2 regions of the Fulvimonas yonginensis genome follow, and region 2 is predicted to be linked to the other one. Evidence: predicted binding sites of a transcription regulator. Region 2 holds the regulator's gene; the other holds the start of a gene.
The links. The regulator sigma-54, encoded in region 2, starts transcription at its own class of promoters, with help from an activator protein. The targets are predictions, from matches to a motif close to TGGCACGNGCNTTGC.

Region 1 (15,126 bases), on a different contig from region 2:
GCCGGGCATGCCGGTGCTCGGTTCGTCGCCGATCTTGGCGATGCCGTGCGAGATGTAGTTGACCACGTCCAGGCGCGTGATCTCCTGCTGATGCAGGAAGTAGACGGCGTGCGAGTCCTTTTCGCCGAAGATCGCCACCAGCACGTTGGCGCCGGTGACCTCCTTACGGCCGGAGGACTGCACGTGGTAGACCGCCCGCTGCAGCACGCGCTGGAAGCCGAGCGTCGGCTGGGTGTCGCGCTCGTCCCCGTGCGGCAGCACCGGCACGGTCTCGGCGATGATGCGCTCGAGTTCGGCCGACAACCGCGGCAGGTCCGCGCCGCAGGCACGCAGGGCGCCCAGCGCGGACTGGTTTTCGGTGAGGGCGAGCAACAGGTGCTCCACGGTCATGAATTCGTGGCGCTGCTCGCGGGCCTGCTTGTAGCAATGCCCGATGGTGACTTCGAGATCCTTGCTGAACATCCGGACCTTCTCCGCTGGGTATGCAGGGCGGCTATGCCGCGATGGCTACAAGGTGGGGCCGCTCACAGCTTTTCCATAGTGCACAACAGAGGGTGCTGATGAGTCCGTGAATACTCGTTGACCTGGGTGACCTTGGTCTCGGCCACCTCGCGGGTGAACACGCCGCACACACCCTTGCCGCGGGTATGCACGTGCAGCATCACCTGCACCGCACGCTCCTGGTCCATGCCGAAGAAGCCACGAAGTACCTCCACCACGAAGTCCATGGGAGTGAAATCGTCATTTAGCAGCACAACTTGAAAGAGCGGCGGCCGCGCCAGTTCTGGGCGGCTGGTTTCGACGGCCAGGCCGTGTCCGCTGCCGGGGTCGTGTTCGGGTTCGTGGGCCATGTTCGGTGAGTGCTTGTTGCTGGTACGCAGTATACGCCGCGCCGGATGCAACCCTGGTCGCGGCATCGTGGAAGCTGCGCCTCGTTTAGGTGATGGCACAATGCCGCTTTTCCATCCCCAGCCCTTGCCGATGTCCGATCCTGCCACCGCCCCCGCCGCCCCCTGGCGCCCGCGCGTCACCGTCGCCTGCGTGGTGGTGCGGGGCGAGCGCTACCTGATGGTCGAGGAAGAGATCGACGGCCGGCTCGTCTACAACCAGCCGGCCGGCCACCTGGACGATGGCGAAAGCCTGCTCCAGGCGGCGGTGCGCGAGACGCTGGAGGAAACCGGCTGGACGATCGAGCCGGAGCACTTCCTGGGCGTGCACCAGTGGCGCAGCACCGAGCACGGCGAAGGCGTGGTGCGCTTCAGCTTCTCGGCGCGCGCGCTGTCGCACGACGCGCAGCGACCGCTCGACCGCGGCATCCGCCGCGCGCTGTGGCTGACCCGTGGCGAAATCGCCGGCCTCGGCGAACGCCTGCGCAGCCCGATGGTACTGCTCAGCATCGATGCCTGGCTGGGCGGGCGGCGCCTGCCGCTGGAGGCGCTGTCGAGCCTGCTTGCGGAGCGGCCGCGGCCATGAAGGTGATGCTGGGCGTCTCCGGCGGGGTGGACTCCTCCGTCGCGGCACTGCTGCTGCTCCAGGCCGGCCACGCGGTCGAAGGCCTGTTCATGCAGAACTGGGAAGAGGACGAACGCTACGGTCCCTGCACCGCGGATGCCGACCGCAAGGACGCGGTGGCCGTGTGCGGGCGCCTGGGCATCCCCTTCCACGCGCGCAACTTCGCCGTCGAGTACTGGGACGGCGTGTTCGAGCACTTCCTGGCCGAGTATCGCGCCGGCCGCACGCCCAATCCCGACGTGCTGTGCAATCGCCAGATCAAGTTCAGGACGTTCCTGGACGAAGCCCGCGCGCTGGGCGCCGACAAGATCGCCACCGGCCATTACGCCCGCATCGATTGCCGCGACGGCCGCTACCGCCTGCTGCGCGCCGCGGACGCGGCCAAGGACCAGACCTACTTCCTGCATGCGCTGGGCCAGGAGCAGCTGGCCGCCACCCTGTTCCCGGTCGGCGGGCTCGAAAAGGCCCAGGTGCGCGAGCTGGCGCGTGCCGCCGGGCTGCCCACCCATGCCAAAAAGGACTCAACCGGGATCTGCTTCATCGGCGAGCGCGACTTCCGCAGTTTCCTGGCCCGTTACATCCCGGCCCGCCCCGGCCAGATGCTTACCCCGGAAGGGGCCTTGGTCGGCGAGCACCAGGGCTCCATGTACTACACGCTGGGCCAGCGCGGCGGGCTCGGCATCGGCGGGCGCCAGGGCCTGGGCAGCGAGCCCTGGTACGTGGTCGGCAAGGACGTGGCCGCCAACGTGCTCTACGTGGCGCAGGGCGGCGAGAACCGCTGGCTGCAGTCGACCCGGCTGGTCGCCGAGACGCCGGCCTGGGTCGCCGGCGAGCCACCCGCGGCGCGCTTCCGCTGCACCGCCAAGACGCGCTATCGGCAGGCCGACCAGGCCTGCGAGGTGCACGTCGCCGGCGACCGCGTGGAGGTGCGCTTCGACGACTCGCAGCGGGCGGTGACGCCCGGCCAGTCGGTCGTGTTCTACGACGGCGAGGCCTGCCTGGGAGGCGCCGTGATCGCCGCCACCGACGCCCCGTTCGGCGGCCTCCCCGCCACCATCGCAGGATCCTGACGTGTTCGACGCCCTCGCCATGAACGAACCGCGCGTGCTCGCGCTGGCCGGCCTGTTCCAGGCGGTGAGCCTGGCCCAGCAGTTGGCCAACCAGGGCCGCTGCGACGAGACCGCAATGGAAGCCAGCGTGGCGAGCGTGTTCCGCATCGACGCGCCCTCGGTGGCGGCCGTCTACGGCGGCGTGGGTGGCGTGCGGCTGGGCCTGCGCGCCCTGATCGGCCAACTCGATGACGGCAGCCGCGACATGGCGCTGACCCGCATGGCGGTGACCGTGATGCGGCTGGAACGCAGCCTGGCCCGGCGCAGCGAGCTCGGCACCACCCTGCAGGAAGGCATCATCGCGGCCAAGCGACAGGTGGCGCATTTCGGCCAGGATTCGCCACAGGTGACCCGGCGCCTGGCCGACCTGTACGCCTCTACCCTGTCGATCCTGAGCCCGCGCGTGATGGTCAGCGGCCACCCGCAGTTCCTGCAGCAGCCGGCGGTCGTCGAGAAGGTGCGCGTCAGCCTGCTCGCCGCCGTGCGTTCGGCGGTGCTGTGGCGGCAGGTGGGCGGACGGCAATGGCAGATCATCGTCAGCCGTCGCCAGTGCAGCATGCTGGCGCGCGGCCTGTTGACCGGGGCGATGCTGGACAACGGCTGAGCGGGCGGAGGCGTTTTCCCTGCCTATCTCGAGGTGCGCTACGGAGCGACCCGCAAACCGGGCCGCTGTCGTGCCACCCGGCGCAGCAGATCGGCAAAGGCCTGGATGTCGGTGTGCCAGGGTGACGCTTCGCGCCAGTAGAGCGAGATCTCGCGCCCGGGAGCGGCATCGCGGAGGCCGGCCAGGGTCAGCTCGGGCATCGAGGCCAGCCGCTCGCGCGCCAGCGCCGGCACCAGCGCGTAGCCACCGCGCAGGCCGACCAGCGCCGCCAGGCTCTCGAGGCTGACGTCCTGCACGTGGCCGCCCTGACCGTCGATGCCGTCCGGGTGGCTCTCGGCCATCAGCGTGGCCTCCGCCTGGTCGAGCTCGGCCAGCGACACGCTGGTCCGCCCGGCCAGCGGGTGGTCGGCGCGAAACATGACCTGCCACGGCTCGGAGAACAGCGGCCGCGCCGCGATGCCGCTGGCCACGTTGGCCGGGGGTGCCAGCACGGCATCCAGCTCACCCTCGTGCAGGCGGCGCAGCAGGCCGCGCGGCTTGCCTTCGGACAGGCTCAGCCGTGCCGCCGGAAAATGCTGCGGGAACGGTTCGATCAGGTGCGGCAGCAGGTAGGGCCCGAGCGAGGCCGGCACGCCCAGGCGCAGTTCGCCGCCGAACGCGACACTGCCGGCGCGGGCCGCCTGCTGCAGGTGTTCGGCGGCGGCCAGCACCGCCTCGATCCGCTCCAGCAGCCGCTGCCCGCCCGCCGTGGGCACGACCCGCCGCCCGCCGCGCTCGAACAACGGTGCGCCGAGCGCCTGCTCCACCTTCTGCACCTGGTGCGACAGCCCCGACGGGCTGATGTGCATGGCGCGCGCCGCGCTGTTGAAGCTGCCGTGCCGGTGCACGGCCTGCACCAGCGCCAGGTCGCGCAGCGATACCGCCGAGAGCGCCGTCGAAATCATCGAATGCAGCCTGCCACCAAATGCGTTTGTGCGCCGGCTTCGGCCGTCGCAAGCTATGCGCGACAGCAGCATCGCCGTCGCTCCCCAGCGGGCCGATTCTAGCTGCCCCGACCGCTTTGCCGGGCGTGGCGGCCACGCGCCCCGGCCCGCGTGCGGGCCGGATTTGCGATAATCGGGATCTTTGCGCAGGGCAAGACCGGCGCCCCACCCGCTTTGCCGTCCAAAAAGCTTCAGCCAGGAGTTTCGTCATGAAAGACACGTTCAACGTCCGCGACAGCCTCGAGGTCAACGGCCGGCGCTACGCCTACGCCAGCCTCGCCAAGTTCGGCGAGCGCTTCGACCTCAAGCGCCTGCCCTACTCGATGAAGATCCTGCTGGAGAACCTGCTGCGTCACGAGGACGGCGTGAACGTGACCGACAAGGAGATCCTGGCGGTCGCCCACTGGGACGCCAAGGCCGAGCCGGACACCGAGATCGCCTTCATGCCGGCACGCGTGCTGCTGCAGGACTTCACTGGCGTGCCCTGCGTGGTGGACCTGGCGGCGATGCGCGACGCGGTGGTCAAGCTCGGTGGCGACGCCACCCAGATCAACCCGCTGGCGCCGGCCGAGCTGGTGATCGACCACTCGGTGCAGGTGGATACCTACGACTCGCCCGCGGCGGTCGACAGGAACGTGGAAATCGAGTTCGAGCGCAACCACCAGCGCTACTCGTTCCTGCGCTGGGGCCAGAAGGCGTTCAACAACTTCAAGGTCGTGCCGCCGCGCACCGGCATCGTGCACCAGGTGAACCTCGAGCACCTGGCCCGCGTGGTGTTCACCGCGGAGAAGGACGGTCAGCTGTGGGCCTATCCGGACACCGTGTTCGGCACCGACTCGCACACCACCATGATCAACGGCGTGGGCGTGCTGGGCTGGGGCGTGGGCGGCATCGAGGCGGAAGCGGCGATGCTGGGCCAGGCGTCCTCGATGCTGATCCCGCAGGTGGTCGGCTTCAGGCTGACCGGCAAGCTGTCCGAAGGGGTCACCGCCACCGACCTGGTGCTGACCGTCACCCAGATGCTGCGCAAGCTCGGCGTGGTCGGCAAGTTCGTGGAGTTCTTCGGCCCGGGCCTGAAGCACCTGGCGCTGGCCGACCGCGCCACGATCGGCAACATGGCACCGGAATACGGCGCGACCTGCGGCATCTTCCCGGTCGACCAGGAAGCGATCAACTACCTGCGCCTGTCCGGCCGCGACGAGGCGCAGATCGCGCTGGTCGAGGCCTATGCCAAGGCGCAGGGCCTGTGGCACGACGAAAACACCCCGCAGCCCGAGTTCAGCACCACGCTGGAACTTGATCTGGCCGACGTACGCCCCTCGCTGGCCGGGCCCAAGCGCCCGCAGGACCGCGTGCTGCTGGAAGGCGTCGCGCAGAGCTTCCACGACGCGGTCGGCCCGCTCACCGCCAACCGCAAGGCCGGCGGCGGCAGCGCGCAGGTGACCAAGGACGGCCAGAGCTTCACCCTGAAGGACGGTTCGGTGGTGATCGCCGCGATCACCTCCTGCACCAACACCTCCAACCCGGCAGTGATGCTGGGTGCCGGACTGCTCGCCAAGAAGGCGGCGGCCAAGGGCCTGAGGGCCAAGCCGTGGGTCAAGACCTCGATCGGCCCGGGTTCGCTGGTGGTCACCGACTACTTCGAGAAGACCGGCCTGCTGAAGGAGCTGGAGAAGGTCGGCTTCTACATCGTCGGCTACGGCTGCACCACCTGCATCGGCAACTCCGGCCCGCTGCCGGCGGAGATCAGCCAGGGCATCGCCCAGGGCGACCTCGCGGTGGCCTCGGTACTGTCCGGCAACCGCAACTTCGAAGGCCGCGTGCATCCGGAAGTGAAGATGAACTACCTGGCCTCGCCGCCGCTGGTGGTCGCCTACGCGCTGGCCGGCACGCTGGACATCGACCTGACCCGCGACCCGATCGGCACCGGCAGCGACGGCCAACCGGTCTACCTCAAGGACATCTGGCCGACCAACCAGGAGATCTCCGACACCATCGCCGGCGCGATCAGCCCGGCCATGTTCACCAAGAATTACGCCGACGTGTTCAAGGGCGACAGCCGCTGGAACCAGATCGCCTCGCCCGACGGCGCGCTGTACCAGTGGGAGGATTCCACCTACATCAAGAACCCGCCCTACTTCGACGGCATGACGATGGAGCTGGGCCAGGTCGACGACATCCACGGCGCCCGCGTGCTCGGCCTGTTCGGCGACTCGATCACCACCGACCACATCTCGCCGGCCGGCTCGATCAAGAAGGACAGCCCGGCGGGCCGCTACCTGATCTCCAAGGGCGTCGACCCGAAGGACTTCAACTCCTACGGCTCGCGCCGCGGCAACGACGACGTGATGGTGCGAGGCACCTTCGCCAACATCCGCATCAAGAACCTCATGCTGAACGGCGTGGAAGGCGGCTATACCCTGCACGTGCCCAGCGGCGAGCAGATGGCGATCTACGATGCCGCGATGAAGTACAAGGCCGAGGGCACGCCGCTGGTGGTCATCGCCGGCAAGGAATACGGCACCGGCTCCTCGCGCGACTGGGCGGCCAAGGGCACGTTGCTGCTGGGCGTGAAGGCGGTGATCGCCGAGAGCTTCGAGCGCATCCACCGCTCCAACCTGGTCGGCATGGGCGTGCTGCCGCTGCAGTTCAAGCACGGCGAGAACGCGCAGTCGCTCGGGCTGACCGGCAAGGAGTCGATCGAGATCCTGGGCCTGCAGGGCGGCGAGTCGAAGGAAGCCAGGGTGATCGCGACCACGGCCGACGGCTCGAAGAAGGAGTTCGCCGTGCACGTGATGCTGCTCACGCCGAAAGAGCGCGAGTTCTTCCGCCACGGCGGCATCCTGCAATACGTGCTGCGCCAGCTGGCCGGCCGCAAGGCGGCCTGAGTCCGGACGCCGAAGAAGGCCGCCCACCGGGGCGGCCTTCTTTTTTGCTCGCAGCGCTGCCCCGCAGGGGGAAGCTTGCCCGCGCCGCCGTCCGCGACACGATGCAAGAGGCGTCGTGAGCAAGCCCGCCTCTCCATCTCCAACGAGCGCGCGCCACCGGGCTAGAGCTGCCGCTCCCAGGTCGCGCCGTAGCAGCGCCACTGGCCGCCCTCGCGGCGCCATGCGGATTCGACCCGGTACACGCCGGCGGCATCCGGCCACAACCGGCTGCCCTGGGTGAGGCTCACCGTGAACCGCGCTACCAGCCGCTCACCGTGCCGCTCGACACCCACCGGTCCCAGCGTCACCCCCACGTGCTCGCCGCGCAGCCGCGCCACACGCACCAGGTTGGCCAGGCCTCGCCGGTCCAGGCGGCCGGCATTGCCGTCGAAATCCTCGCTGAGCGGCTCGACCACTCCCGACGCATCGGCCGTCTCCGCCGCCTGCACCGCAGCGTCGATCGCCTCGCGCACGCGGGTTTCGTCCGGCGCGTGCCGGCAGCCGGCCAGGGCGAGCGAAAGCGCGACCAGGCCGCACGAAAGCAGCAATTTCATTGACCTCATCCTGCCTCCGATCCTCGCCAGGGCGCGGCTTGCCGCCATGCGCGGGCGTATGCTCCAATGCCAAGGCCGCAAGGCCGACGGGGAACAGGAACACTACATGAGCAACGAGCGTCCGTGGCTGGCCCACTATCCGCATGACGTACCGGCAGAGATCGACGTGAGTGCCTACGCGTCGGTGGCGGCGGTGGTGGAGGAGGCCTTCGGCAAGTTCCACGACCGGCCGGCCTTCGCCAGTTTCGGCAAGGTGCTCAGCTATGGCGAGATCGACGACCTGAGCCGCCGGTTCGCCGGTTACCTCACCGGCGTGCTGGGCCTGAAGAAGGGCGACCGGCTCGCGATCATGCTGCCCAACGTGCTGCAGTACCCGATCGCCCTGTTCGGCGCGCTGCGCGCCGGCGTGGTGGTGGTCAACACCAACCCGCTCTACACCGCGCGGGAACTGAAGCACCAGCTGGAGGACTCCGGGGCCAAGGCAATCGTGGTGCTGGACAATTTCGCCGCCACGCTGCAGGAGGTGCTCGGCGAGACCCACGTCGAGCACGTGGTCACCACCGGCATCGGTGACCTGCTGGGGTTCGCCAAGGGCACGCTGGTCAATTTCGTGCTGAAGCACGTCAAGAAGATGGTGCCGGCCTACTCCCTGCCGCAGGCGGTGCGCTTCCGCGACGCGCTGGCGCAGGGCGCCGCGCACCCCATGCCCGCCGTGGCGCTGGGCCACGACGACCTCGCCTTTCTGCAGTACACCGGCGGCACCACCGGCGTGGCCAAGGGCGCCATGCTCAGCCATGGCAACATGGTCGCCAACATGCTGCAGGCCGGCGCCTGGATCGGCGACCTGGCCAAGCCCGGCGAGGAGGTGATCATCACGGCCCTGCCGCTGTACCACATCTTCTCGCTGTGCGCGAACGGTCTGGTGTTCATGCGCCTGGGCGGCCTGAACTGGCTGATCACGAACCCGCGCGACATGCCCGGCTTCGTCAAGGAGCTCAGGAAATCCGGCTTCACCGCGCTCACCGGCGTCAACACGCTGTTCAACGGCCTGCTCAACACGCCCGGCTTCGCCGAGCTCGATTTCTCACGCCTGCACCTGACCCTCGGCGGCGGCATGGCGGTGCAGCGCGCGGTGGCCGAGCGCTGGAAGAAGGTCACCGGCTGCACCCTGGCCGAGGCCTACGGCCTCACCGAGACCTCGCCGGCGGTCTGCATCAACCCGCTGGACATCAAGGCATACAACGGCTCGATCGGCCTGCCGGTCCCGTCCACCGAGGTGGCGATCTGGTCGGAGGACAACCAGCCGCTGCCGATCGGCGAAGTGGGCGAGCTGATGGTGCGCGGCCCCCAGGTGATGAAGGGCTACTGGCGGCGGCCGGACGAGACGGCCAAGGTGCTGACCGACGACGGCTGGCTGCACACGGGCGACATCGCGCGGATGGACGCCAATGGCTACGTCTACATCGTCGACCGCAAGAAGGACATGATCCTGGTCTCCGGCTTCAACGTGTATCCGAACGAGGTCGAGGACGTCGTGATGCAGCACCCGGGCGTGGCCGAGGTGGCCGCGGTGGGCGTGCCGGACGAGCACTCCGGCGAAGTGGTGAAGCTGTTCGTGGTGCGCAAGGACCCCTCGCTCACCGCCGAGGCCCTCAAGCAGTTCTGCCACGACAACCTGACCGGATACAAGCGCCCGCGCCAGATCGAGTTCCGCGACGCGCTGCCCAAGACCAACGTCGGCAAGATCCTCCGCCGCGAGCTGCGCAACGAGCAGACCCGCGCCACCGCCTGACCGCACCGCCGAAACGACCGTGGGAGCGAGCTTGCTCGCGGTGCCTCTGTCCGAGTTCCCCGAGGGTGGCTCCCATCGCGCGCGAGCCCGCGCGCATTGGAACTGCTCCCGGGCTCAGTCCTCCTTCCAGTGCTCCAGGATGTCCGCGTAGCCGCCCAGCAGGTTCCACAGCGGCACCTGCTTGTCCTCCGGGATGCGCGAGTAGGCGAAGCCGATGTGGCGGTCGGAAATGCGTGCCACCACGGCCTCCAGGTGGATGTGCAGGTCGCGGCCGAAGATCATGTCCAGCACCCAGTTCTGGCCGGTTTCGCCCTGCCAGCCCAGTGGGCGGCGCAGCAGGGCGCCGGTCGCGGAAATGTCCACCAGCTCGGTCGGATGGGACTGCACCCCGTGGCTCATCAACACGGTGGTCTCGATGCGCATGCGCGCCGGCCGCAGGAACTTCGGACCCGACTCGTCCGCAACGTTGTCTTCGATCGTCATCTAACTCCCCAAGCGAGGCATGGCCCCGCTTTTTCAGACGTCCCCTGATGGTACGACGCACCAGGTAACGCCATCGCGATAGCGGTTCCCGTTGCCGGGCCGCCGGTCTCCAGGCGGTGAGCGGTGGACGGTACGCCGTCCGCTCCCCAGGCGAGCGCCACCCTCGCGCTCGCCTCGGACATCGGGAAGCAAGCGGCGTGCCACGTGCGCGAGGAAACCCGCGCCGTCGCGCGATCTTCACGAAAACGTATTCAAACTGCCGCGTCCGGCGCAGCGGCGACGCACCGTGTCACATGCTGCCCGGACTCCGCAGAGGCGCGGGCGACCGGTTGCGGCACATACTGGACTTGCCGCGACGCTGCCGCTAACCTGTCGATCCATGCACGGGGTCCAGCGTGCGCCGTGCCGGAGGGACCCGGCAAGCGCGACACGCCGCCCGGGATACCCGGCAGATCGACTTGAACCGTCCGTGGCGCAGCGTCGCCATCCTGTCCTGCGTCCTCGCCAGGGTTCATTGCCCGGTGCGGATGCCATGGTGGTCGCCTGAACCCGCCAGACCGAACCGCCGACGCGCGGCTTCGTCATGGCGCCGCCGCACGACGGCTTCCGCCGGCAACGGCACGCCAGCTAGAACCGACCGCCGGCCGCAAGCCGCGGTCACGAGGGGATACCCGTCCGCAGGGCACCGCCCGGCGACGAGCCAGGGTTTGAAGCATTGCCGGCCGCACGAGCGGCCTCACGACATGCATTGATGAGCACAGAACCGCAGCAGCCGGTCCCACCGCCGCAGGACGCCTTCGCGTCGATCCCCCAGCAGCAGGAAATGCCGCTGGCGATCGTGCGGGGTGAACCGCTGCTTCAGATGCCGCAGGATCTGTACATCCCGCCGGACGCGCTGGAGGTCTTTCTCGAGGCGTTCGAGGGTCCGCTGGACCTGCTGCTCTACCTGATCCGCCGGCAGAACCTGGACATCCTGGACATTCCGATTGCCGAGATCACCCGGCAGTACATGGAATACATCGACATGATGCGGGATGTGATGCGGCTGGAACTGGCCGCCGAGTACCTGCTGATGGCCGCGATCCTGGGCGAGATCAAGTCGCGCCTGCTGTTGCCGCGGCCGCCCGCCGAGGAAGGCGTCGAGGAGGACCCGCGCGCCGAGCTGGTGCGCCGCCTGCAGGAGTACGAGCGCTTCAAGAAGGCCGCCGAGGACATCGATACCCTGCCCCGGCTCGAGCGCGATACCGCGGTGGCGCAGGCCGAGGTCGGCGAGCGCAACGTGGTGAGGCTGCCGCCGCCGCTGGACCTGAAGGAAATGCTGCTGGCGCTCAAGGACGTGCTGCACCGCGCCGAGCTGTTCGGCCACCACGCGATCAAGCGCGAGGCGCTGAGCGTGCGCCAGCGCATGGGCGAGTTGCTGAGCCGCCTCGAGGACGGCGCATTCCACCGCTTCGAGAGCCTGTTCGACGTCAGCGAAGGGCGCCTGGGCGTGGTGGTGACCTTCCTGTCCATGCTCGAGCTGGCCAAGGAAATGCTCGTCGAGATCGTGCAGGAAGAGCCGCTGGCGCCCATCTACGTGAAGGCCAAGGCGACGTCCGCCGAGGAAAGCATCGACCTGCCGGCCGACGAGCCGGTGTCCGCCGCGGCCGACTGAGCCGCGCATCCATTCATCCGCAGACCGTACAGGCCATGCAGATCGAGCAACTCAAACCGATCATCGAGGCGGCGCTGCTCGCCGCCAGCCAGCCGCTCAGCGTGGCGCAGCTGGGCGAGCTCTTCGTCGAGGAGGACGGCGTCGACCGCGAAGCGATCGCCCGCACGCTCGAAGTGCTGGCCGGGGACTGCGCCGGCCGCGGCGTCGAACTCAGGGAAGTCGCCTCCGGCTTCCGCTACCAGGTCCGCCAGGACGTGCACCCCTGGGTGTCGCGGATGTGGACCGAGAAGCCCAGCCGCTACTCGCGCGCCCTGCTGGAGACCCTGGCGCTGATCGCCTACCGCCAGCCGATCACGCGCCCGGAGATCGAGCAGATCCGTGGTGTGGTGGTCTCCTCCAACATCATCAAGACGCTGGAGGAACGCGAGTGGATCCGCGTCGTCGGCCATCGCGACGTGCCCGGCAAGCCGGCGCTGTTCGGCACCACCCGCGCGTTCCTGGACTACTTCAACCTCAAGTCGCTGGACGAGCTGCCACCGCTGTCGGAGATCCGCGACCTGGAGGACCCGCAGCTGCGGCTCGACCAGGAGCCGCTGCCGCCGCCGGTGATCAAGGATCTGCCGGTCGACCCGGACGAGGAACGCGCCGAACGCTCCGCGACCGGCGAGGCCGACGAGGACAAGACGGCCGGCACGTCTGCCAAGGAATCCGCGGAGAACGAGGCGCCGGCGTCCACCGAGGTCGGCATCGAGGCGGCCGGTACCCGTGAAACCACCGCCGCCGCGTCCGACGACGAGGCGCCCCCCCCCATCCCTTCCGCCACTGCCGACGAGGCAGCAGCCCAGGCGGACGTCGACGAAGACGCCGCCGAGCAGGACACCGAGGAGTATCGCGCATGACTGCGCCGCAGAAATCCGTCTTGACCCTCAAGCGCGAATCCCGCGCCGAGGCCAACGCCCCCGCCCTGGAAGAACGGCTGCACAAGGTGCTGGCCAACGCGGGCCTGGGCTCCCGCCGCATGCTGGAACAGCGCATCCAGGCCGGCGAGGTCGAACTCAACGGCGCACCGGCCGGCATCGGCGCCAGCGTGCACGCCGGCGACCGCGTGGTGATCGACGGCAAGCAGTTCGTGGTCGCCACCGACAATCGCGACGACACCGAAGTGCTGCTCTACCACAAGCCCGAAGGCGTGGTGACCACGCGCGAGGATCCCGAGGGCCGCCCGACCGTGTTCGAGCAGCTGCCGCGCCTGAAGGGCGCCCGCTGGGTCGCGGTCGGCCGCCTGGACATCAACACCACCGGCCTGCTGCTGCTCACCACCGACGGCGAGCTGGCCAACGCGTTGATGCATCCGCGCAGTGGGCTGGAGCGCGAATACCTCTGCCGCGTGCACGGCGAGGTACCCGACGAGACCATCGAAAAGCTCAAGGCCGGCGTGGAGCTGGAAGACGGCCCTGCCCGCTTCGACGAGATCGCCATCATCAGCCGCGGCGGCAGCCACAGCTGGTTCCGCGTGGTGATCCGCGAGGGTCGCAACCGCGAGGTGCGCCGCCTGTGGGATTCGCAGGGTTTCCTGGTCAGCCGCCTCAAGCGCATTCGCTACGGCAGCGTGGAGCTGCCGCGCACGCTGCGCCGCGGCGAGTGTGAGGCGCTCTCCGAGGAAGCGATCAAGGAACTGCGCAAGAGCACCGGCCTGGGCCCGGCCCAGCCTGCGCTCACGCTGAGCCCGGTGCTGCACCAGCGCCGCGCCAGCCGCAGCGTCACCGAGTACCGTCCCGAGCGCGGCACCACTGCGGCCTGGAGCGGCGCCTACCACGACGAGGCACGCGAGCTGCGCGCATTCGACCGCATCCGCGAGGAGCCGGTGCGCGGCAAGCAGCAGCGCCGCCGGCCCGGCAAGGAAGTCAACGGCAACGTCGCGCGCCCGGAAAGGCCGGCCACCGGCGGCCGCCGCAAGAACAAGCGCGGCGTGGCGCCCGGCCAGGAGCTGCCGTCGGTGCGTACCTGGTTCGCCGGCGAGAGCCGTGACGGCGGTGCGCGCGGCAATGCGCCCGGTGGCAACCGCCGGGGCGGCAAGCCGGCCGGGGGCCGCGCTGGCGAAGCCCGCGGCGCGGGTCCCTACGCCGGCGTCGGTGGTGGCGGCAACCGTGGCACTCGCCAGGGTGGCGCATCCGGCCAGGGCGGCCGACCGCAGAGCCGCGGCAACCGCCCGCAGGGCCATGGCGGCGGTCGTCCGCAGGGTGGCCGCGGCGGCAACCGTCACGGCAACCGCTGATGAGCGTGCGCATCTACCACAACAGCCGCTGCTCCAAGTCGCGCGGCACGCTGGAACTGCTGCAGGCGCGCGGCATCGAGCCGGAAGTGGTCAACTACCTGGACACGCCGCCCAGCGTGGACGAACTCGAGGCCCTGCTCCGCCTGCTCGGCATGACGCCACGGCAGCTGCTGCGCACCGGCGAGGCCGAGTACACGGCGCTGGGGCTGGACGATCCGTCCGTGGACGACGAGGCCATTCTGCAGGCGATGGTCGCGCACCCCAGGCTCATCGAGCGGCCGATCGTGGTCGCCAACGGCAAGGCGGCCATCGGCCGCCCGCCGGAAGCGGTGCTTCCGATCCTGCCCTGATCGCCGACAGCCAGGCACCCGCTGCGGTCGAGGAGGGCGCGCGCACCGGGCAAGCATGTCCGTCCGCGGCCCCCGGGGCGGGCCACGGCGCGCCCTGCCCGAGACGCGGGTTCGCGCCCGCGCAGTTCGCGCCTGCAGTCAGTCGCCCGCGCCGAGCTCGATGCGGAACGCGTCCGCATCCATCCATGCCGGGAAGCGCTGGCGGTGCGACAGCAGCGGCGCCGGCTCCAGCCGCACGGTGACCAGCTGCTCCTGCGCGCCCAGTTCGACCAGCGCCTCGCCGATCGGGTCGATCACCGCGCTGTCGCCCGCGTAGGGCAGATCGTTGCCGTCCACGCCCACGCGATTCACGCCGATCACGTAGGCGAGGTTCTCGATCGCGCGCGCGCGCAGCAGCGTGCGCCAGGGCTGCCGCCGCGGCGCCGGCCAGTTGGCCACGAACAGGGCCAGGTCGTAGTCCATGCCACCGGCGGCGCTTTCCAGCCGGCGGTTGCGCAGCCACACCGGAAAACGCAGGTCGTAGCAGACCTGCGGCAGCACGCGCCAGCCTTTCAGCTCGACGACCAGCCGCTCGCGCCCGCCGCCGTAGCGCGTGTGCTCGCCGGCCATGCGGAACAGGTGACGCTTGTCGTACTGCGCATGGCTGCCGTCCGGGCGCATCCAGAACAGGCGGTTGTAGACGGTGCCGTTCTCGCTGATCGCCAGGCTACCGCAGACCACGGCGTCCACCTCGGCCGCCAGCGCACGCAGCCACGCCACGCCCTCGCCGTCCATCGTCTCGGCGCTGGCGCGGGTATCGTTGCTGAAGCCGGAGAGGAAGGTCTCCGGCAGCACGATCAGGTCGCTGCCGCGCGCCTGGCGCACCAGCATGCCGTAGTAGTCG
Region 2 (15,126 bases):
CAGCAGCGCCAGCACGAAGAACACCACGCTCACCGCCCAGGTGCGGTTCATGCGCAGCTGCTCGAGCCGGTCGGCCAGCGGATCGCCGAGGTAGGCCAGCATCGCCGCCACCGCGAAAGGCATCAGCACCGGCGCGAGCAGCCACACCAGGAAGCCGATCACCAGCACGATCGCGAGCAGCTGCCAGCGGCGGGCGAGATCCTGGGTCATGGTCGGGCCCTGCCCGGGTGCCTCACCGGCATCGCCCGGCGGGCGATCGCGGCGCCCGTGCCCGGCCCCTTCAGTGCAGCCATTGCAGGGCCGCATCCGCGCCGGCGTGCGGCGCGGCCTGGATCACCCGCCCGCCCGCCGCGAGGTTGGCGGCCAGGGCGGCGATCGGCACGGTCGCCTTGACCGCCAGCGTGAAGCCCTGGTCGTCCGCCCCCAGCGTGCTCACCTCGCGCACGGTCGGGTCGTTGCGCAGCAGGGCCAGCAGATTGGCGTAGGCCTGCGCGGAGTTCACCTTGCCGACCCACAGCGTGCCGGTGCTGATGCTCGCGCCGATCACGTTGAGCTGCTTGCCCAGCTGGTCCGCGAGTGCGTTGCCCGCGTCGGCCAGCAGCGCGTCGGTGCTGACCGCCTGGTCGCTCCAGGGCTGGGGCTTGCCGCCCGAGACCAGGGTCCACTTCGCACTGCCGCCCTCCAGCCGTCCGACCAGGATCAGGCCGGTGCGGTAGCGCCCGGTGGCCTGCGCCAGCGCGGCGGGATCGGCGCGGGCGATGGCGGCCGGGTCCGGCGGCGCGGCCGGATCCGGATAGGCGAGCGTATAGCCGCGGGCCGCCGCGGCCTGCGCCAGCGGACCCAGCGCGTCCTTGCCGAGCAACTGGCCGTCGCTGCCATGCACCAGCACCAGCACCGGCGGCTTCACCCCGGCCGCGGGCACCCCCAGTTGCTTGACCAGTCGGCGCACCGCGCCCGGATCGAAGTTCACCTGCAGCACGATGCCGGTGCCGGCCCGCTGGTACTGGAACTGCTGCACCAGGCCGGGGGCGCCCTTCAGCGCGTCGTCGTAGCCCGGCTTGTCGCGCAGGTCCTGCCCGCCGGCGACCCGTTCGAGCACCTGCCCCAGCGCGGTGGCGAAGGCTGCGTCACGCTGCACCTCGGTGGTGTCGGTGACCGGCACGACGACCGTGTAGGGCGAGGCCGGCGCCTGGCCCTGCGCGTGCAGCGGCGCGACCAGGCCCAGCAGCAGCAGGGCGGACAACAGGCGGGGCAGGCGCATGGGCCTCATCCTTGCGAAACCAACGATCGACCGGCAGTCTGCCCAATCCCGCCGGCAGCGTCCATCGGGCGCCGCCGCCCGGTGGACGCCGCGTGGGTGCTGCTAGAATTCGCCGTTTCCTTCCGCTGCCGGTTGCCGCCATGTCCGACGCCCTCACCTACCGCGCCGCCGGCGTCGATATCGACGCCGGCAATGCCGTGGTCGAACGCATCAAGCCGCTGGTCAAGCGCACCTTCCGTCCGGAGGTGATGGGCGGGCTGGGCGGCTTCGGCGGCCTGTTCGACCTGGCCGGCCGCTACCGCGAGCCGGTGCTGGTCTCCGGCACCGACGGCGTGGGCACCAAGCTGAAGCTGGCCCAGCAGCTGGGCCGGCACGACACGATCGGCATCGACCTGGTCGGCATGTGCGTGAACGACGTGCTGGTGCAGGGCGCCGAGCCGCTGTTCTTCCTGGACTATTTCGCCACCGGCAAGCTGGACGTGGACACCGCCGTCGCCGTGGTGGGCGGCATCGCGAAAGGCTGCGAGCTGGCCGGCTGCGCGCTGATCGGCGGCGAGACGGCGGAGATGCCGGACATGTACCCGCCCGGCGAATACGACCTGGCCGGCTTTACCGTCGGCGCGGTGGAGAAATCGCAGCTGCTCACCGGCGAGGCCATCGTGGCCGGCGACGCGGTCCTGGGCGTGGCCTCCTCCGGCCCGCACTCCAACGGCTACTCGCTGATCCGCAAGATCCTCGAGCGCGCCGGCAACCCGCTCGATCTCGACCTCGGCGGCACGACGCTGGCCGATGCGCTGATGGCACCGACCACCATCTACGTCAAACCGATGCTGGAGCTGCTCGGGAAGCAGCCGGTCCACGGCATGGCGCACATCACCGGCGGCGGCCTGAAGGAGAACATCATCCGGGTCGTGCCGGATGGTCTCGGCCTGGCCATCGACGCGGGCGCGATCGAACTGCCGCCGGTATTCGACTGGCTGATGCGCGAGGGCAAGGTGGCGCGCGAGGAAATGTGGCGCACCTTCAACTGCGGCGTCGGCTTCACGGTGATCCTGCCGCGCGCGGCGGCCGAGGCCGCGGCCGCGCTGCTCGCCAGGCACGGACTGGCCAGCCGCGTGATCGGCGAGGTCGTGAAGGCGCAGGGCGACGAGCGCGTCCACATCGGCTGAACACCCACGAGCCGTCCGCCCCGGGCGCAGCGCAACCGGGCCTGCGCTCCGGGCGAACGGCAGCTGGCAGAGCGACCATGCCCCACCCCCTCCGCATCGCCGTCCTCGCTTCCGGACGCGGCAGCAACCTGGCCGCGCTGCTGGCCGCGCGCGACCGTGGCGAGCTCGCCGCCGAGTTCGTGCTGGTCGCCAGCGACAAGGCCCAAGCGGGCGCGCTGCGCCTGGCCGAGGCCGCCGGCGTGCCCACGCTGGTGCTCGACCCCAGGAGCTATCCGGACCGCCGCGCCTTCGACCTGGAGCTGTTCGCGCAACTGGCCGCCAGCGGCGCCGAACTGGTCGTGCTGGCCGGCTTCATGCGCATCCTCGACGGCGAGGCGATCGCGCCCTGGGTCGGGCGCATGCTGAACATCCATCCGTCGCTGCTGCCCAAGTACCGTGGCCTGCACACCCACCGGCGCGCGCTGGCGGCCGGCGACCTCGAGCACGGCGCCAGCGTGCACTTCGTCACCGCCGAGCTGGACGGCGGACCGGTGGTGGCGCAGGCCACGCTGCCGATCGAGGCCGGCGAGGACGAGCACCGGCTGGCGCAGCGCCTGCTGCCGCTCGAACATCGCCTGTTGCCGGCCGTGGTGGCACTGATGGCCGCCGGCCGGCTGGCCTGGCGCGACGGCGGCCCGTGGCTGGACGGCGCCCCGCTCGCCGCGCCGCTGCGGCTGGGGCCGCAAGGCCTGGAACGATCCTGAACCCCGGGTTCAGCGAACCGGCGGCACACTGCAACGCATGACGCCACGACACATGCTCCGCCCCGCCCTCGCGCTCGTGCTGATCCTGGCCAGCGGCCTGGCCCTGGCTTCCCCGCCCAAGGCGTTCACCGCCACCTACCGCGTGCTGCGCGACGGCGCGCCGATGGGCGAGGCCAGCGTGAGCCTCAAGCCGCTCGGCGACGGCCAGTGGGAATACCGCAAGCACCTGCGCGGCACCTCGGGCCTGGCCGCCATGCTGGGCGCCGACGTGGAAGAGGTCTCGCGCTTCCGCTGGAAGGGCGACGTGCCCGAGGCGATCCGCTACGACTACCGCCTGGATGCCGCCATCAAGGCCAAGCAGCGCCACCTCGTGGTGGACTGGAACACGCGCCAGGTCACGGTGGACGAAGGCAAGGGCGCGATCACCTATCCGGCCAGGCCGGGCATGGTCGAGCGCAATACCACCGCGCTGGCGATCGGCCTGGCGCTGCAGGACGGACGGAAACAGATCGACCTGCCCGTCGCGGTGAAGCAGGAAGTGGAGGCGCAGCAGTTCAAGGTCGGCGGCAAGGAGAGGGTCGCCGTGCCGGCCGGCAGCTTCGACGCCGTGCGGGTCGATCGCACCGACGCCGACCGCGGCTTCAGCGCCTGGTACGCGCCCGGACGCTACCCGCTGCCGGTGAAGCTCTCGCAGAAGGATGGCGGCGACCTGACCATGGAGCTGGTGAGCTTCCGCTAGGGCCGGGCGCCCGCGCACCCGCCTTGAGCCCTCTCCTTCCGGGGAGCGGTCGGTGCTCGCCGGAAAGGCGTTCGTGCCGCGGGTGATCGCAGGGAAGGAAGCAAGGCCCGCTGCGAAGCAGATTGCCGCAAGAGCGCCCCCCCCCACCCGGGCCCTCTCCCCGACGGGGAGAGGCGTCAAGACGCAGTGCGGGCTTGCTGCAGGTGAAAGGTGAGCAGCTCAGCTCGGCAGGCGGCGGATCTTCGCCCCCAGCACGCCGAGCTTCTCCTCGATGTTCTCGTAGCCGCGGTCGATGTGGTACACGCGGTCTACCGTGGTGTCGCCCTGCGCCACCAGGCCGGCCAGCACCAGGCAGGCCGAGGCGCGCAGGTCGGTGGCCATGATCGGCGCACCGCTCATGCGCTGCACGCCCTGGATGATCGCGGTGTTGCCTTCCAGGCGGATGTCCGCGCCCAGGCGCTGCAGCTCGTGGGCGTGCATGAAGCGGTTCTCGAACACCGTCTCGGTGATCACGCCCACGCCCTCGGCCACGCAGTTGAGTGCGGTGAACTGCGCCTGCATGTCCGTCGGGAACGCCGGGTACGGTGCGGTGACGATGTTGACCGCCTTCGGCCGGCGCCCGCCCATGTCCAGCTCGATCCAGTCCGGTCCGGTGGACAGGTGCGCGCCGGCCTCCTCCAGCTTGGCCAGCACCGCGTCCAGCGTGCTGGCGCGCGCGCCGCGCGCGCGCACCTTGCCACCGGTCATCGCCGCACCGACCAGGAAGGTGCCGGTCTCGATGCGGTCGGGCAGCACTTCGTACTCGGCGCCGTGCAGTCGCTCGACCCCGTGCACCACCAGGGTGGAGGTCCCGATGCCCTCGACCTGCGCGCCCATGGCGACCAGGCACTGCGCCAGGTCGACCACCTCCGGCTCCTGCGCGGCGTTCTCGATCACGGTGGTGCCTTCGGCCAGGGTAGCGGCCATCAGGATGTTCTCGGTGCCGGTGACCGTGACCATGTCCATGGCGATGCGCGCGCCCTTCAGGCGCCGCGCCCGGGCCTTGATGTAGCCGTTCTCCACGCTGACCTCGGCGCCCAGCGCCTGCAGCCCGCGGATGTGCTGGTCGACCGGGCGCGAACCGATCGCGCAGCCGCCCGGCAGCGAGACTTCCGCTTCGCCGAAGCGCGCCACCAGCGGGCCCAGCACCAGAATCGAGGCGCGCATGGTGCGCACCAGGTCGTAGGGGGCGACGTGGCTTTCGATGGTGCGTGGGTCGACGTGCATCTTCATGCGGTCGTCCAGCACCAGCTGCACGCCCATGCGGCCGAGCAGCTCGATGAACGTGGTCACGTCGTGCAGGTGCGGCACGTTGGAAATGGTGACCGGGCCGTCGGCGAGCAGGCAGGCGGCGAGGATGGGCAGGACGGCGTTCTTGGCGCCGGAGATCGCCACTTCGCCGTGGAGCGGCTCGCCGCCGCTGATCAGAATCTTTGCCATGGGGGTCCTTCAGGAATGCAGGAAGCCGGCGCGGCCTCAGCGGCGCGCCGCGGCCTCCTCGGGAGTCAGCGTCTTCAGCGCCAGCGCGTGGATCGCCCCGCCCATCAGCTCGCCCAGCGTCGCATAGACCAGCCGGTGCCGTGCCAGCGGCAGCTTGCCGGCGAACTGGCTGGCGACGACCGTGGCCTCGAAATGCACGCCGTCGTCACCGCTGACCTGGGCCTGGGCGCCGGGCAGGCCGGCTTCGATCATCGCCTGGATACGGGCTGGGTCCATCGGAGGTCCATCGAGGAGGGGCAGGCGGGTGGATTCCGAACCGCTCGTGAATCCATCGCGCCGCGATATGACGTTAAAATGCGGATATGCCATGGTAGTGGAAATCCCGTGGCGCAGAAATGCCAGCGGCCCCCCCCTGCCGCCCGACGAGGCCCCATGAACGCACGCATCGCTCCGCCCGCCGCCAACCTGGACCCGGACGCGCTCGCCCGCAGCGCACGCACGGTCATCGCCACCGAGGCGGCCGCGATCCGCGCCCTGGAGCCGCGCGTGAACGCGGATTTCGTGCAGGCCTGCCGGCTGATCCTCGCCTGCCGCGGCCGGCTGGTGGTGAGCGGCATGGGCAAGTCAGGCCACGTCGGCCGCAAGATTGCCGCGACCATGGCCTCGACCGGCACCCCCGCGTTCTTCGTGCACCCGGGCGAGGCCAGCCATGGCGACCTGGGCATGATCCAGCCCGACGACGTGGTGCTGGCGCTGTCCAATTCCGGCGAAACCGACGAACTGCTGTTCATCCTGCCGGTGATCAAGCGCCAGGGCATCCCGTTGATCGCGATCACCGGCAACCCCAAGTCGTCCCTCGCGCACCAGGCCGACGTGCACCTGGACGCCAGCATCTCCAGCGAGGCCTGCCCGCTGGGCCTGGCCCCCACCGCCAGCACCACCGCCGCGCTGGTGATGGGCGACGCGCTGGCGATCGCGCTGCTGGAGGCGCGCGGCTTCACCGCCGAGGACTTCGCCCGCTCGCACCCGGCCGGCAGCCTCGGCCGCCGCCTGCTGCTGCACATCAGCGACATCATGCATACCGGCGACGGCATCCCGATGGTCGCGCCCGGCGCCAGCCTCACCGAGGCGCTGGTGGAGATGACCCGCAAGCACCTGGGCATGACCGCCGTGGTCGACGCCGACCGGCGCCTGCTCGGCGTGTTCACCGACGGCGACCTGCGCCGCGCACTGGACGACGACGGCGTGGACCTGCGCGGCGCCACGGTCGAGGCGCTGATGACGCGCGGCCCCAAGACCATCGCTTCCGACAAGCTCGCCATCGAGGCGGCGCAGCTGATGGAGAAGCACCAGATCCATGCGCTGCTGGTGGTGGACGAGGAACAGCGCGTCGTCGGCGCGCTGAACATCCACGACCTGCTGCGCGCACGCGTGGTGTGATCCGGCGCGGGCGGAACGCCGCCGCGCGAACCATCCGGCCGCGCCCTGCGCCTTTCCATTTCCAGCTCCGCCGACGACCCGATGCCCTACCTGACCGACCTCCCCGCCGATCTCGTCGCCCGCGCCGCCGGCATCCGCCTGGCGGTATTCGACGTCGACGGCACGCTGACCGACGGCCGCCTCTACTACGGCGAGGACGGCCGCGAGACCAAGGTATTCTTCGTGCAGGACGGGCTGGGGCTCAAGCGCCTGCAGGCCCACGGCGTGCAGGTGGCGATCATCAGCGCGCGGATCAGCCATCCGGTGGCGCTGCGCGCGGAGGAGCTGGGCATCGCCCACGTCTACCAGGGCCAGGGCGACAAGCGCGCCTGCCTGCTGGAATTGCTCGACGCGCTGCACCTCGCCCCGGCGCAGGCGGCGTTCGTCGGCGACGACCTGCCCGACCTTCCGGCCATGCGTGTGGCCGGTCTCGCCGTGGCGGTGGCCAACGCCCATCCGTGGGTGATCGAGCAGGCGCACTGGACCACCCGCCGCGCCGGCGGCCAGGGCGGCGCGCGCGAGGTCTGCGACCTGCTGCTGCACGCCCAGGGCCGGACCGACGCCGAACGGGAGCGCTGGCAGTGAGGGAGTGGCTGCGCGACCGCCGCCTGCTGGCGGCCATCGTGGTGCTGGCGCTGGCCGCCGGCACCGCGCAGCTGCTGCTGTGGTGGATCGGCCCGGCACCCAGGGCCAATGCCTTCGTCGGCCCGCCGCGCTCGGGCTACACGCTCAGCGATTTCAAGCTGACCCAGTACGGCCAGGACGGCCTGCCCAGCTTCCGCATCACCGCGCCCCGGCTGGAACGGCGCGAAGGCGACGACTCGCTGTACATCAATGCGCCGCAGTTCGACCTGCCCTCCAACCAGCCGGACGTTCCGGACTGGCGCGGCCACTCGCTGTACGGTTGGGTCAACCACAACGGCACCCTGCTCAAGCTGCAGGGACCGGTCTACATCAGCCGGCCGGCGTTCGACCACACGCCCGCCACCGAGATGCGCACCTCCGACGTCACCGCCTGGCCGAAGGAAAACCGCCTCGAGACGGCGGCCGCGACGCAGATCCGGCAGGGAACTTCTACAATCACCGGCGTCGGCATGCGTGCCAACCTCAACAACAAGCATCTGGAGTTGCTCGATGACGTCCACAGCACGCTCATGCCAAGCAAGCGCGGTTCTTAGGCTGGCCCTGCTGACGGCCGGCCTGCTCGCGCTGCAGCCGGCGCTGGCCAAGCGCAGCGACCGCGACAAGCCGGCCGACATCGTGGCCAAGTCCTTCGACGGATCGCAGCAGGACAATGGCTACATCATCTACAAGGGCCAGGTGCGCATCACCCAGGGCACGCTGCAGGCGACCGGCGACCTCGCCAAGGCCTACCTGGACGGCGACAACAACGTCACGCGCGTGGTGCTGACCGGCTCGCCGGCGCACATCCAGCAGCTCGACGACGCCGGCAACCTGATGGAAGGCAATGCCGCGACGATCGACTACGACAACGTCAAGGGCATCGCCGTGCTCACCGGCAACGCCATGGTCAAGCAGCAGGGCCGCGGCGAGGCCCACGGCGACAAGCTCACCTACGACACCGGCACCAGCCAGATGACCGGCGAGAGCCGCGGTGACGGCCTGGTGCACATGATCTTCAAGCCCAAGCCGCGGCCGGCCGGCAGTGCGCCGGCAAGCCGGCCCGCCGCGTCCGGCACCGCACCGGCGCCCGCGGCCAGCGCACCCGCACCCGCGCCCGCCACCAGTGCCGGGCAGCCCTGACCGATGCTCGCCGCGGAAGGTCTGCAGAAGCGTTACCGCTCGCGCCAGGTGGTGCGCGATTTCGGGTTCTCGATCCGCCAGGGCGAGGTGGTCGGCCTGCTCGGTCCCAACGGCGCCGGCAAGACCACCTGCTTCTACATGGTGGTCGGCCTGGTCGAGGCCGACGGCGGCAGCATCCGGCTCGATCGCCAGGACATCACCGGCCTGCCCATGCACGCGCGCGCGCGGCTGGGCATCGGCTACCTGCCGCAGGAGCCCTCGGTGTTCCGCCGGCTCAGCGTGGCCGACAACATCATGGCGGTGCTGGAGCTGCGCGAGGGGCTGAGCGCGCGCCAGCGCAACGAGGAGCTGGAAAGCCTGCTGGACGAGCTCAAGATCGCGCACATCGCCACCCAGAAAGGCATCAGCCTTTCCGGCGGCGAGCGCCGGCGCGTCGAGATCGCGCGCGCGCTCGCCGCGCAGCCGCGCTACATGCTGCTGGACGAACCGTTCGCCGGCGTCGACCCGATTTCCGTGGGCGAGATCCAGCGCATCGTGCGCCACCTGAAGGAACGCGGCATCGGCGTGCTGATCACCGATCACAACGTGCGCGAGACGCTGGGCATCTGCGACCGCGCCTACATCCTGAACGACGGCGAGGTGCTTTCGCGCGGCACCCCGGCGCACATCCTCGCCGACGAGAAGGTGCGCGAGGTGTATCTGGGGCGTGAATTCAGGTTGTGACGCAAGGCCCGCGCCGGCCCGCGGCCGCTATGGTCGCGTCACGAGCGCCGGGGTAGGATGACCCCACGTCCTTCCCCCATGGCTGGCATGAAACCTGGGCTCCAGTTCCGCCTCAACCAACAGCTCACCCTGACGCCGCAGCTGCAGCAGGCGATCCGTCTGTTGCAGCTTTCGCAGCTCGAGCTGGAAGCGGAACTGCGGCAGATCGCCGAAAGCAATCCGCTGCTGGAGTTGGAGGAGGAAGCGGCCACGCCGGACGGCGAGGAGGAGAGCTACGCCGCCACCCCCGCGGAAGCGCCCAGCGTCGACCACGACGTCGACGACACGCCCGAGTGGGCCGAGACCGATGCGCCGGCCGAGACGCCGATCGACTTCTCGCTGGGCAGCGCGGGCAGTGCCGGCTCCCGCCCGGACGAGGATTTCGAGCCGCAGAACGCCGCGCCGGAGACGCTGCAGGAACACCTGCTGTGGCAGCTCAACCTGTCGCCGTTCAATTCCCGCGAGCGGCTGATCGCCACCGTCATCATCGACGCGCTCAACCCCGACGGCTACCTGTCCGAGGGGCTCGAGGGCGTACTGGCCGCGCTGCCGGCCGATCTCGACGCCAGCGCGGAGGAGATCGAGGTCGTCCGCCGGCAGTTGCAGCGCTTCGACCCCACCGGCATCGCCAGCCTGGACCTGCGCGATTGCCTGCGGGTACAGCTCGAGCAGTTCGACGCCACGACGCCGCACCGGGACCTGGCGCTGCAGATCGTCGCCGGCGAGCTCGAGCTGCTGGCGCGCAACGACCTGGCCAGGATCGCCCGCAAGCTGCGCGCCAGCGAGGACGACGTCGCCGCGGCCGCGCTGCTGATCCGCGGCCTCGACCCGCGCCCGGGCGCCGCGCTGGACGCCACGCCCGTGGAGTACGTCGCCCCCGACGTCTACGCCTACCGCGACGGGAGCCGCTGGAAGGTCAGCCTCAACCCCGATTGCCAGCCGCGGCTGGGCCTCAACCAGCACTACTGCAGCCTGATAGCGCAGGCGCGTGGCGAGGATGCCAGCTGGATGCGCGGCCAGCTGCAGGAGGCGCGCTGGCTGATCAAGAGCCTGGAGTCGCGCGCCGAGACCCTGCTCAAGGTGGCCGAGGCGATCGTGCGTCGGCAGAGCGCCTTCCTCGACTACGGCCCCGAAGCGATGCACCCGCTGGTCCTGCGCGAGGTGGCCGAGGAAGTCGGCATGCACGAATCGACCATCTCGCGGGTGACCACGCGCAAGTACATCCACACGCCGCGTGGCACCTTCGAGCTCAAGTACTTCTTCTCCAGCGGCGTCGCCACCGAGGATGGCGGCGGCGCCTCGGCCACGGCCATCCAGGCCATGATCCGCAAGCTCATCGAGGCGGAGGACCCACGCAAGCCGCTGTCCGACCAGGCGCTGGCCGAGGAGCTCAACCGCAAGGGCATCCAGGTCGCGCGCCGCACCGTGGCCAAGTACCGCGAGGCACTGCGCATCCCCAGTTCCAGCGAGCGCCAGCGCGCCGGCTGAACAGCGCACTTGCAACCCGCCGGAACGCTCCCATACGAACGAAAGACCGGCATGCCGAAACCCCGCGGCATGCGAACCCGCCGCCCACCGGCGGCTTGTACCAGAGGAGGCGACCCATGCAGTTCCAACTCACCGGCCAGCAGATCGAAGTCACCCCGGCGTTGCGCGCCCATGCCGAGTCCAAGCTCGATCGCCTGACCCGCCTCGACGAAAAGTGCCTTGGCCTGACCATGGTGCTTTCGGTGGACAAGCTGCAGCATTGTGCCGAAGCCACCCTCACCACCTCGGGAGCGGCCCTGCACGCCGCCGCCTGCGAGGCCGACATGTACGCCTCCATCGACGTGGTGTTCGACAAGCTGGTCGCGCAGCTGCGCCGCTACCGCGACAAGCTGACCGACAAGCACCAGCAGGAAGCGCGCGAGGCACGGCAGTTCGGCTGACGGCCTCGGCCGATCGCGGTCCAGGACCCGCCTTCCGAGGCGGGTCTTTTTTTGCGTGGCAGGCGCCGCCCGGCGCATTCCGAACGCGCCGGGACAGCCAGGCCGCACGCACCACCCCCAACTGGCACAATGGCGCCCACCGCCTACCGGCAGGGGAGCCACTTGGAACGTCTGACCGCACGACAACTCTTCGACGGCGTCCACGAGCGCATGGGCCTGCGCTGGGTGTCGGGCATGCGTGGCGAAGGGCGCGTGCTCGAGCGCGGCGCGACCGCCACGCGCCGGCCCTCGCTGATCGGCTACCTGAACGTGATCTACCCCAACAAGGTGCAGATCATCGGTACCGAGGAGCTCAACTGGCTGGACGGCCTCGATTCGCGCCAGCGCTGGGAAGCGATGCACAAGATCGCCGCCTACCAGCCGGTGGCGCTGATCGTGACCAAGGACCAGACCATCCCCTCCGACCTGCGCGAGGTCGCCGAGGAGACCCACACGCCGCTGTGGATCAGCACCAAGCGCGGCCACGAACTGCTGACCTGGATGCAGTACCACCTGGCGCGCATGCTGGCGCCGCGGATCACCCTGCACGGGGTGTTCCTGGAGGTGTTCTCGATTGGCGTGCTGATCACCGGCGAATCGGGCTCGGGCAAGAGCGAGCTGGCGCTGGAGCTGATCAGCCGCGGCCACCGCCTGGTTGCCGACGACGCCACCGAATTCACCCTGATCGCTCCGGACGTGATCGACGGCACCTGCCCCGAGCTGCTGCAGGACCTGCTGGAAGTGCGCGGCCTGGGCGTGCTCAACGTGCGCGAGATGTTCGGCCACACGGCGGTCAAGCATTCGAAGTACCTGCGCCTGGTGGTGCACCTGAAGCCCATGCGCGAGGGCGAGGACATCGACGCGATGACGCGCCTGACCGGCGATACCAGCCACCGCGAGATCCTCGAGGTGCCGGTGCCGATGATCACCATCCCGGTGGCGCCCGGCCGCAACCTGGCGGTACTGGTGGAAGCCGCGGTGCGCCATCATATGCTCAAGAGCAAGGGCATCGACCCTGCGCAGACCTTCATCGACCGCCAGGCGCACCAGATGCGCCGGCTTCCGCCCTGGTGAACCTCGTGAGTGCCAACGAGCCAACGCTGCCTGGCAGCCTGAACGATTCCAACGCCGTGCACCTGGTGGTGCTCACCGGCATGTCCGGCGGCGGCAAGACGGTCGCGCTGCGTGCGCTGGAGGACCTGGAGTTCTACTGCGTCGACAACCTGCCCAGCGGGCTGCTGCCGCAGCTGGTGCAATCGGTGATGCAGGACGGCGGAGGGCGCCGCCGGCGTATCGCGGTGGGCGTGGACGTGCGCAACCGCGGCGAAGACTTCGAGCACATGCCGCTGGTGCTGTCCGAGCTCGCCGCCGCCGGCGTGCACGTGCACCTGGTCTTCATCGACTGCCGCGACGAGGTGCTGATCAAGCGCTACTCGGAGACCCGCCGGCGCCACCCGCTGGCGCTGCGCGGCGTCTCGCTGGCCGATGCGATCGCCGAGGAGCGCCGCCTGCTGCGCCCGCTGATCGGCATTGCCGAGAAGGTGATCGATTCGAGCGAGCTGAACGTGCACCAGCTGCGCCGCCTGATCGCCACCGGCTACGCGCAGGCCACCGAAGGGCTCACGCTGATGTTCCAGTCCTTCGCCTTCCGCCGCGGCCTGCCGCTGGATTCGGATTTCGTGTTCGACGCGCGCTGCCTGCCCAACCCGCACTGGCAGCCGAAGCTGCGGCCGCTGTCGGGCAAGGACGCGCCGGTGCGCGAGTTCCTCGAGGCCGATCCGCTGGTCGGCGAGTATTTCGCCGATACCGCGCGCTGGCTGGACGCCTGGCTGCCCCGCTTCGAGCAGGACGACCGCAGCTACGTCACCATCGCGGTGGGCTGCACCGGTGGGCGGCACCGCTCGGTCTACCTGGTGGAGCGCCTGGCCGCGCACTACCGCGCCCGCCGCGAAGGCGTGCTCACCTTCCACCGCGAGCTCGAGTGATGGGCGCGGATCGGGTCAAGCGGGAGCGGATGCGGTGAGCGTGGGCGTGCTCCTGATGACGCACGAGGCGGTCGGCAAGGCGCTGATCTCCGCCGCGAAGCACGTCATGCCCAAGCTGCCGCTCAAGGTCGACGCGGTCGAGGTACCGGCGCAGGCCGATCCCGACGTGATGCGCACACTCACCGCGCACCACGCGCGCGAGCTCGACCAGGGCGACGGCGTGCTGGTGCTGGCCGACCTTTACGGCGCCACGCCCTGCAACATCGGGCTGTCGCTTTCGGCGCTGGGCGTGCGCCTGCGCTGCGTCTCCGGACTCAACCTGCCGATGCTGCTGCGCGTGCTCAACTACGCCGAGAAACCGCTGGACGAACTGGCGCAGATCGCCGCCCATGGCGGCCGTGGGGGAATCTTCATTGACCATGCTTGAACAGGACATCGTCGTCTCGAACAAACTCGGCCTGCACGCGCGCGCCTCGGCCAAGCTGGTGCAGCTGGTGCAGGGCTTCACGGCCACCGTGTGGCTGGTCAGCAAGGGCCGCGAGGTCAACGCGCAGAGCATCATGGGCGTGATGATGCTTTCGGCCGGCATCGGCACCCCGCTCACCGTGCGCGCGGATGGCCCCGACGAGGCCGAGGCGCTGGCCGCCGTGGTGGCGCTGTTCGAGCGCAAGTTCGACGAGGGGGCCTGACGTGCGGAACGGGGATCGGGAAACCGGGAACGGGTGGCGCGCTGCCGGTTCGCGCGGGCGCGCGCGCGTTCGCCGCGCGCCGCATGCCCGCCGTTGCCCGTTCTCCGTGCCCGGCGTCACGGGAGCCGTGCCATGAGGCAACTTCTTCCCGGCACCCCGGCCTCCAAGGGCATGGCGCTGGGCCGTGCGCGGCTGGTGCAGCCGAGCCGCTACCTGGTCGACACCCGCCCGCTGGCCGAGGAGGAGGTCGAGGAGGAGCTCCAGCGCCTGCATCGCGCGCTGGATACCGCACGGCAGGAACTGCACGATCTGCGCAGCAAGCTGCACGGCGCGCTGGCACGCGAGGTGAACGAGTTCATCGACGCGCACAGCCTGCTGCTGGACGACGCGGAACTGCTGCGCGGCCTGGACGAGCTGGTGCGCGTGGGCCACTACCGTGCCGGCGTGGCGCTGAAGAAACAGCGCGACCGCCTGGCCAAGGTGTTCGAGGCGATGGACGATCCCTACCTGCGCAGCCGCCGCGAGGACGTCGACCAGGTGATCAACCGGGTGATCTCCGCGCTGCAGCGCCAGACCAGCCGGGAGGAGCGCAAGCTGGCCGCGCGCGTGGGCGAGATCCTGGTCGCCGACACCATCGCGCCGGCCGACATGGCGCATCTGGTCGGCAACGGGCTGCTCGGCGTGGTGGCCAGCTCCGGCAGCGCCTACTCGCACAGTGCCATCCTCGCGCGCAGCCTGGACCTGCCGATGCTGGTGGGCGTGCGCGACGCACTGGCGACCATCCACGACGACGACCTGATCCTGCTCGACGCCGAGCGCGGCGAGACCGTCGTCCATCCCACCGCGCAGGACCTGGCCCGCTACCGCGCGTGGCAGCGTGAGGCAGCGCAGGAAGGGCGGCGGCTGGCCAAGCTGGCGAATGCGCCCACGCGTACGCGCGACGGCGTGCCGATTCGCCTGTTCGCCAATGCCGAGACCGCCGCCGACATCGCGCTGGCGCGCGCCCGCGGGGCGGACGGCGTGGGCCTGTACCGCACCGAGTTCCTGTTCCTCAAGCACAAGGGCCTGCCCTCCGAGGACGAACAGTTC

Region 1: a site for sigma-54 is predicted at 10,153-10,167, ahead of WAT24_RS14765 (PilZ domain-containing protein). Genes of this name have one in related genera too.

Annotation. Positions count from the first base shown of each region.
Region 1 covers NZ_JBBBNY010000014.1:8,466-23,591, reverse strand. The annotation lists gene clpA (ATP-dependent Clp protease ATP-binding subunit ClpA) at 1-462, opposite strand, end outside; gene clpS (ATP-dependent Clp protease adapter ClpS) at 525-851, opposite strand; gene WAT24_RS14800 (NUDIX hydrolase) at 982-1,473, shown strand; gene mnmA (tRNA 2-thiouridine(34) synthase MnmA) at 1,470-2,582, shown strand; gene hflD (high frequency lysogenization protein HflD) at 2,602-3,225, shown strand; gene WAT24_RS14785 (LysR family transcriptional regulator) at 3,264-4,169, opposite strand; gene acnA (aconitate hydratase AcnA) at 4,418-7,096, shown strand; gene WAT24_RS14775 (hypothetical protein) at 7,258-7,689, opposite strand; gene WAT24_RS14770 (AMP-binding protein) at 7,796-9,481, shown strand; gene WAT24_RS14765 (PilZ domain-containing protein) at 9,596-9,964, opposite strand; gene WAT24_RS14760 (segregation and condensation protein A) at 10,716-11,618, shown strand; gene scpB (SMC-Scp complex subunit ScpB) at 11,654-12,517, shown strand; gene WAT24_RS14750 (pseudouridine synthase) at 12,514-13,893, shown strand; gene arsC (arsenate reductase (glutaredoxin)) at 13,893-14,243, shown strand; gene WAT24_RS14740 (amidohydrolase) at 14,382-15,126, opposite strand, start outside.
Region 2 covers NZ_JBBBNY010000002.1:113,382-128,507, reverse strand. The annotation lists gene WAT24_RS03650 (AI-2E family transporter) at 1-210, opposite strand, end outside; gene WAT24_RS03645 (DUF2066 domain-containing protein) at 281-1,261, opposite strand; gene purM (phosphoribosylformylglycinamidine cyclo-ligase) at 1,402-2,430, shown strand; gene purN (phosphoribosylglycinamide formyltransferase) at 2,508-3,173, shown strand; gene WAT24_RS03630 (DUF3108 domain-containing protein) at 3,226-3,912, shown strand; gene murA (UDP-N-acetylglucosamine 1-carboxyvinyltransferase) at 4,132-5,391, opposite strand; gene WAT24_RS03620 (BolA family protein) at 5,428-5,667, opposite strand; gene WAT24_RS03615 (KpsF/GutQ family sugar-phosphate isomerase) at 5,824-6,831, shown strand; gene WAT24_RS03610 (KdsC family phosphatase) at 6,913-7,455, shown strand; gene lptC (LPS export ABC transporter periplasmic protein LptC) at 7,446-8,048, shown strand; gene lptA (lipopolysaccharide transport periplasmic protein LptA) at 8,005-8,634, shown strand; gene lptB (LPS export ABC transporter ATP-binding protein) at 8,638-9,357, shown strand; gene WAT24_RS03590 (RNA polymerase factor sigma-54) at 9,445-10,884, shown strand; gene hpf (ribosome hibernation-promoting factor, HPF/YfiA family) at 11,001-11,324, shown strand; gene hprK (HPr(Ser) kinase/phosphatase) at 11,487-12,437, shown strand; gene rapZ (RNase adapter RapZ) at 12,443-13,348, shown strand; gene WAT24_RS03570 (PTS sugar transporter subunit IIA) at 13,383-13,775, shown strand; gene WAT24_RS03565 (HPr family phosphocarrier protein) at 13,768-14,037, shown strand; gene ptsP (phosphoenolpyruvate--protein phosphotransferase) at 14,170-15,126, shown strand, end outside.